Regions from separate parts of the Marinomonas sp. THO17 genome, predicted to be linked through region 3. Evidence: predicted binding sites of a transcription regulator. Region 3 holds the regulator's gene; each other region holds the start of a gene.
The links. Region 3 encodes LexA, which represses DNA repair genes until DNA is damaged. Its sites were predicted from a motif close to TACTGTNTANNTANACAGTA; they were not measured.
Positions count from the first base shown of each region.

Region 1 (2,278 bases), 1.2 Mb from region 3:
TCCACCGCTTCATCGGTTGGACAAAACAAAGAAACCGTAAAGATATTAAAACCTTCTGGTGTGGTGGTAATACGAACGCGAGGTTCTGGCCCTGAAATATTAATATCCAGGCGTTTTTCGATCAGGCTGTTATAACGAATGGCCACTTCATGAAAGTGCTCACTGTACTCACGTATCTTGCCAATGATTTGTTCTTTGATATCGAACAGGTTCACGTCATCAGACTGTCTTGAAATGGAAAAAGTATGGGTAACGTAACGGCGCATATAGTTAAGATTTTGCACCGTATGAAGCAACAATACGCTGTTCGGTACCACAGTGGTTCTACCTGTATAAGCATAACTTCCACCTTTGAGGTCTACTTCAAACAAGGTAGTGGACAACCAATCACTGTCTGTCACTTCGCCTTCAAAATTCGCCACCTTGATCCAATCTCCTACCTGATAAGGTCGCGTACTAGCACGATAAAAAGCCCCCACGATACAAGCAATAAATTCTTTTGTGGCGATGACCAACGCCACCATAAAAGCGGCAATGGAAATGGCGATATTTTGTAACTCAGACGACCAAATAAGGATCAAGCCGACGACAAATAAAAAATTAAAAGAATTGTCTGCCGCATTGATTCTTTGACGCTTTTTATCATGATCAATGTGTTGGTTAAGTCGAATGGCGCGCTTGGTGTAACGACGAATAATATAGACCAATAAGATTAGGGCCAAAGTAAGCACCAGCTCTACATGATCCGTAATAATGGATAGATCCAATTGAGTAAAATCGAAAGGCATAAAGAGTCACTTTTTTCTAGAAGTCGATACTTTAACAATCATTTATTAGGACAACAATAAAGTGTAGACAAGAAGAAAAATTATACTGTATATTTGTACAGTATAATTTTTGTGAGGTGACTTATGTCCGTCATTATTAAATACGTCGTAGAACGCCATGGAATCGAAAAAATGACTTTTACTTCAAAAGCTGAAGCCGATGCTCATGATAAGCTTCTGGATACTGCTGAGGCTCTCACGCAGCTGCTCAGCGCTAGCCAACTCATTACAGACGATGCGCTAAAAGAAGCATTGGCCATGTACCTAGCGGAACACAAAAACAGTGTCATTGATGCACTGGGGCCGAAAAAGAAATCGACCAGCAAAAAGAAGAGCACGCCGAGTCCACAAACCGAGTTGGCACTCAATAAAACCCCTAAAACCCCAAGCACGGACTTAGAAGACTTGGTGATAGAACCCGATGAAGAACAAGTCTATCAGGAAGAAGGCGTTAGCGATCCATTTGACGAGGACAACTTTGATGAAAGCCATGCGGCTTAGGTTTAGGCTTAGCTCAAGTCATGCTGCTTAAGTTTAGCTTAGGCTTAGGCTTAGGTTTAGCCTTAGCTCAAGCCATGCGGCTATTCATGTATCCACCAAATAAAAACGCTGCATTAAAGCGATGTAACAGACTGATCAATAAATGAAAAATCGATTAGCTTGGCTCTTTTCTTAGCATTAAGCGAGGAGCAAACAGTCCTCGCCGACAAGCAAGGACAACACAGACAAGGCCAGCAGTTCTCGCCAATAGGCAAAGACGGTTTCTGCCGTCTGCCTTGTCCAACTTTCCCCAAAGCTAACAAATAATAACGGCAATCCATTGAATCTTAAGGATAAAGAAATGCAGCTTGCCGTTATTTTATTGCTCACCGTGGTTTTCAGCCTATCTTCCATCTATTACATCTATGCCTATCGTGGCAATATTCGCTACCGCTGTTGGAGCGAATATTTTCGTAAAGGATGGCCAATTTTTGCGCCATTGAATTGTCTCTTATATCTGTTTTCGCACAGCAAGGTAAAAAAGCCCATTATCGATACACAATCGTTCAAAGAACTGGATGAGCTACGTGCTAATTGGCAAGTCATTCGAGACGAAGCCCTCGCTTTGCAACAGCAGGGGGATTTGGAAGACATTAATCAAGCGGGTTCAGACGCATACTATGATGTGGGTTTCCGTACTTTCCACAAATACGGCTGGCGTAAGTTTTACCTTAAGTGGTATGGCTACACCCACACTTCAGCACAAACCATGTGCCCGAAAACTACGGCCATTCTCAGTCGAGTGAAAAACATCAACGGCGCCATGTTTGCTTACATGCCAGCCAATTCCGAGCTCACTCGCCACTTGGATCCTGTGGCCTGTTCCCTTCGCTACCATTTAGGATTACAAACACCGAACTCAAAGGACTGCTTTATCAATGTGGATGGGCAAGAATACGCTTGGCAGGATG
Region 1 covers NZ_AP031575.1:3,102,838-3,105,115, reverse strand. The annotation lists gene ABXS85_RS14710 (mechanosensitive ion channel domain-containing protein) at 1-788, opposite strand, end outside; gene ABXS85_RS14705 (YebG family protein) at 912-1,328, shown strand; gene ABXS85_RS14700 (aspartyl/asparaginyl beta-hydroxylase domain-containing protein) at 1,669-2,278, shown strand, end outside.
Region 1: the regulator LexA is predicted to act here: its motif matches at 872-891, upstream of ABXS85_RS14705 (YebG family protein).

Region 2 (2,278 bases), 1.5 Mb from region 3:
TTGAACTTGACAGTTTGGATCGTTTGCTACATTGCTTGAAGCGATACACTGACGGAAGTTCTCTTGTAATGCCATCTCAACTACTGTTTCAAAGGTGCCGTCTTCATGTTCTCTTTGTGAAACCACTTTGGCACCAACCAAATAAGCGTCAACATAAGTACGTAACTCATCGTTTTGGATGACCATATTGCTCAAAGAGCTGGAGCCATCGATTTTCAAGCCGTAAACACGTTCAGAAAGGTTTCGATAAGCGTCCAACATAGAACTGCGAAGCGTCATGATTCGAGCTTGTGATTTGGTCAGACGTTTATTAGTCGTTAAGGCAGCATAACCTGTTGCGGTTACTACAATAGGTTCTTGTTTGATAACGGCGATGGTGTTGTTGGCGTTGAGTGCGCCAGTAGTAGCAGCTGGTGTGTAATTGTTGGTCGCGCCATCATTGCCAATTTGGTTGCCATTACAAGGCGCGATTGAAGTACAGGTACCTGTATTGGCCACACCTTGCTGATTGTAGGTTTGACAACCCGTGATAAGGATTGCTCCTGCAGCAATCAACAAAATTTGAGTGAAATGTGTCATGACGGTGCCCTTTGTGTGCGATTCTCATCTCTTTATTGTCGACCTCGTCTTATTTTTCTTAAGTGCGTGGTAGGACAACAAAGCCATACCCCTGAGTTTCACACATAAATGAAATACTTCATCAGAGATATTTTTCCTATGCCTAAAATGTAAACTATTTTATGTGCTAGCGTCTATTTATAACGTCTTTAATAGGCAATTTTCTTTGTTTTATATAATAAAAATGCCTTTACTCACTATTGGGACATTTTTTGTTTACCCTTTTGTTCTCCAATAACATGGGTAAAGTCTATCAATTCTTATCTTTGAGATTGGAAAATTTACAATTGAGAAGCCTAATAGGTCGATATATACTGTTTTTATATACAGTATTTTGGTCTTAATTCATGTCTCACTTGACCCGAAAAATTATTCACATAGATGCGGATTGTTTTTATGCTGCGATAGAGATGCGAGATGATCCTTCTTTGCAAGATCGTCCCATGGCGATAGGGGGTTCTGCTGAAAGGCGCAGTGTATTGTCGACAGCCAATTATCCCGCTCGAGCTTTTGGTGTTCGTTCCGCCATGCCAGTGGCTATTGCAAAACGCTTGTGTCCTGATTTATTGATTTTACCAGGGCGAATGCAGGCTTATCGTTTAGCTTCGCAGCAAATGCATGAGATTTTTCGTCGTTATACCCATTTAATCGAACCCTTGTCTTTGGACGAGGCCTATTTGGATGTCACGGATTCAGAGTTATTTCAGGGCAGTGCGACTTTGATTGCACAAGAAATTCGACGTGAAATTTATGACACAGTAGGAATAACAGTATCCGCAGGTGTGGCAACGAATAAATTCATCGCAAAAGTTGCCAGCGATTGGGATAAGCCAGATGGATTAACCTTGGTCTCGCCAGATGATCAAGACGAATTTGTTGCCAAGATTCCAGTTAAATGCATTTCGGGTATTGGTAAAGTGGCGCAAGACAAACTGGCCGCTTTGGACGTTTTTACCTGTGCAGATCTGCAAAAGGTTGACTTTGCATTGTTGCAAAAACGTTTTGGTAGCATGGCGTTTCGTTTGTCTCAGTTTGCTAAAGGTATTGACGATCGACCTGTGCAGGTTTCAAGAGAGCGTAAAAGTATTTCTGTGGAGCATACTTTCTCTGAGGATCTAAAAGGACTTCACATTTGTCGGTCGGTATTGCCAGAGTTATTGAGCAGTTTACATAAGCGGATGCAAGGGCGAGGTTATGAGTCGCGTTTGCACAAATATTATCTCAAGCTTAAGTTTGATGACTTTAAGCAAACCACCATAGAACAACCCATTCAAAAGAAATTATCAGACGAAGTGTTTGTTGTCTTACTAGAACAGGCTTATGCGAGAGTGCAGCGTCCAGTGCGGTTAATTGGAGTGGGCTTTCGTTTGGTTAACCCTGCACCAGCGCAATTACTTTTGCCTTTTGAATAATTGGGGTGGTTAAAAAACAAACAATTCCGTCTTTCTCTGTCTATAATCATAACTCGGAAACAAAGCGGATTCTTGTTTTGTTTCACTCTGTTGTTGGAGGTATTGATTATGTGGAAGCAAGATAGACGTTCAGAAATTGATCGTTCGAATTTGCCCGACCCCTTATCTCATCGATTGAGATTTGAAGTGGAGCAGACCCTTCATAGCTTATATGCTGAAGCAGATCTGGCCGATCAAATTGACTCTTT
Region 2 covers NZ_AP031575.1:1,866,036-1,868,313, reverse strand. The annotation lists gene ABXS85_RS08885 (LPP20 family lipoprotein) at 1-579, opposite strand, end outside; gene dinB (DNA polymerase IV) at 966-2,030, shown strand; gene ABXS85_RS08875 (hypothetical protein) at 2,139-2,278, shown strand, end outside.
Region 2: the regulator LexA is predicted to act here: its motif matches at 931-950, upstream of dinB (DNA polymerase IV).

Region 3 (2,278 bases):
GCGGAATAGTTGGCGCAATTTCGGTTGGTGCATTGCTGATGATCTGTGGTTAAACGTCGCCAATCTTGCTCGCGAATAATACCTTCCCAATTATCCTTGTCACCATCCCATTTACCTTTACTGAGGGCTTCATCCATTTCCTGATATAAGGGAGTATTGACATCATCCGATTGCAAATGCTGTTCAAACAAGCCAGCAAACATATCGTCCATGGCCTGTTCTTCTGCCCCTAAATACCCCTCTAAGTTATTTAAACAGAGATAGCGACCACGACCTTTTGCCAAAGTGTATTTAAAGCTGATGTCAGTGTGCTGCAAAATATCCGGCAGGTCTTTGTGCAAAATCTGCTCTTGCAGGGCAACAGTCGCAGTGGAAATGATGAGCTTAGCGCCGCGTGCCTTTGCAATAGGAATCGCTGCCAGACAATATGATAAGGTTTTCCCTGTCCCTGTACCGGCTTCTACCACAGCAACGTGCTTTTCACCTAAGCGTTCCCCTTCGCTGCCTTGTTTAATACTTCCTAAAGTACGGGCAATGGCACCTATCATTTGGCGTTGCCCTACTCTGGGTTGGTGAGATTTGGCATCCAGCATATTTCGGTAAGCGGACTGGATTTTATTTTTTAATTCGTCTGAAAGCATTTATTTTATTGAGAATCGTTAAGAATGCTGTATATAATAACAGTTACTGTATAAACAACCAGACAATGCCATGATTAAATTAACCAAAAGACAATCTGATGTACTTGACACCATTCGCGAGTTTATCAATGAAACCGGATTCCCACCAACACGTGCAGAAATCGCGAATAGACTTGGCTTCAAATCCCCCAATGCCGCAGAAGAACACTTAAAGGCCCTTTGTAAAAAAGGCGCCATCGAAATGCTGTCAGGCGCTTCTCGTGGCATACGTTTAATCGAACCAAGTGAAAGTGCCAATCAAGAAGACGATCTAGGCCTTCCCGTTATTGGTAAAGTGGCGGCAGGATACCCTATCTTGGCACAAGAAAACATAGATACTCACGTTACTGTACCTGCCAATATGTTTTCCCCTAAAGCGGATTACTTTTTATCCGTATCCGGCACCAGTATGAAAAACATCGGTATTATGGAAGGAGACTTGCTCGCGGTACACAAAACCAATACGGTTCGTAACGGTCAGATAGTGGTGGCCAGAATTGGCGACGAAGTAACCGTAAAGCGATTCGAACAAAAAGGTCGTATTGTGCGTCTGATTCCAGAAAACGAAGATTACCAAGACATTGTGGTGGATTTAGAAAGTGAAGAGTTTGCTATTGAAGGTTTGTCCGTTGGTGTTATTCGTCAAGGCTTATAATCATTCCGCAAGTCAAACACTTGACATCAAATGACTGGCAAAAAAGGTGGCAACAACCACCTTTTTTGTTTTTCTGGTCTTTCCATTCAAGAAAACTTATTTGTTAATGTAGAATTTTCGGGCGAAAATCTTCTTCTAAATATTCCGTACCTTCCTCAATGACAGACTCATCCGAATAGACATAATCAATACCTGCATGAAACATACATTTTGCCAATTCAAAATACCTATCTTGTAGGTAGGATTTGGTTTTATCTGAAATTTTCAAAGTCGCCAAAGGCTCTGTTTCCTCACCACTGTCACTGGCCGGGCGTAATACAATGTCGCCGTTATCCAGCTCAACAATTTCAAGGTAAGATTCTTTCATACTAATACTCGGAGGACTCTTCTCTAAAACGTAACACCAAGTCAGTTAGCTTGGATAAATATAAATTTAATGAGGCACTGTCGTCACTGCCCACACCAATTAGGTTGGTTCGATCGACCGCCGCTTGATTCATATGACAATCGAGCTGTTGCTGATAAAGTGAGATTAATTGACTACACCATGATGAAGCTTGTTGTAGCAAATCATTTAACTCTATCAACACAGGCACCAATGACTGCTTTTCTTGCGCTTCTCGCAATAGGCTTGCTATATCCAACTTACCTGATAAACGATAGGCCAATTTAACTTCTTGTAATAAGCCATTTAAAGCACTGCGCAATTGAAACATAGCCGAATTTTCTAAACTAGAAATCAACCAAGCTTCATCGCTTGATTGGGCTAGCTCTATCAGACGACGAGCAGCATCTAATCTTTGATTTGTAATGCTAGCACTACTGGCAAGGCTCATTTTTTCTTCTTGCCTTCTTCAATTATCCATTTGCCATTATCGTAAAAAGCTTTCCAACCCGTTGGCTTACCTTCTTCCGTTTCCGTCATTATGTATTGCTCTTTGGT
Region 3 covers NZ_AP031575.1:348,540-350,817, reverse strand. The annotation lists gene dinG (ATP-dependent DNA helicase DinG) at 1-641, opposite strand, end outside; gene lexA (transcriptional repressor LexA) at 712-1,335, shown strand; gene ABXS85_RS01565 (hypothetical protein) at 1,439-1,702, opposite strand; gene ABXS85_RS01560 (DUF6586 family protein) at 1,704-2,171, opposite strand; gene topA (type I DNA topoisomerase) at 2,168-2,278, opposite strand, start outside.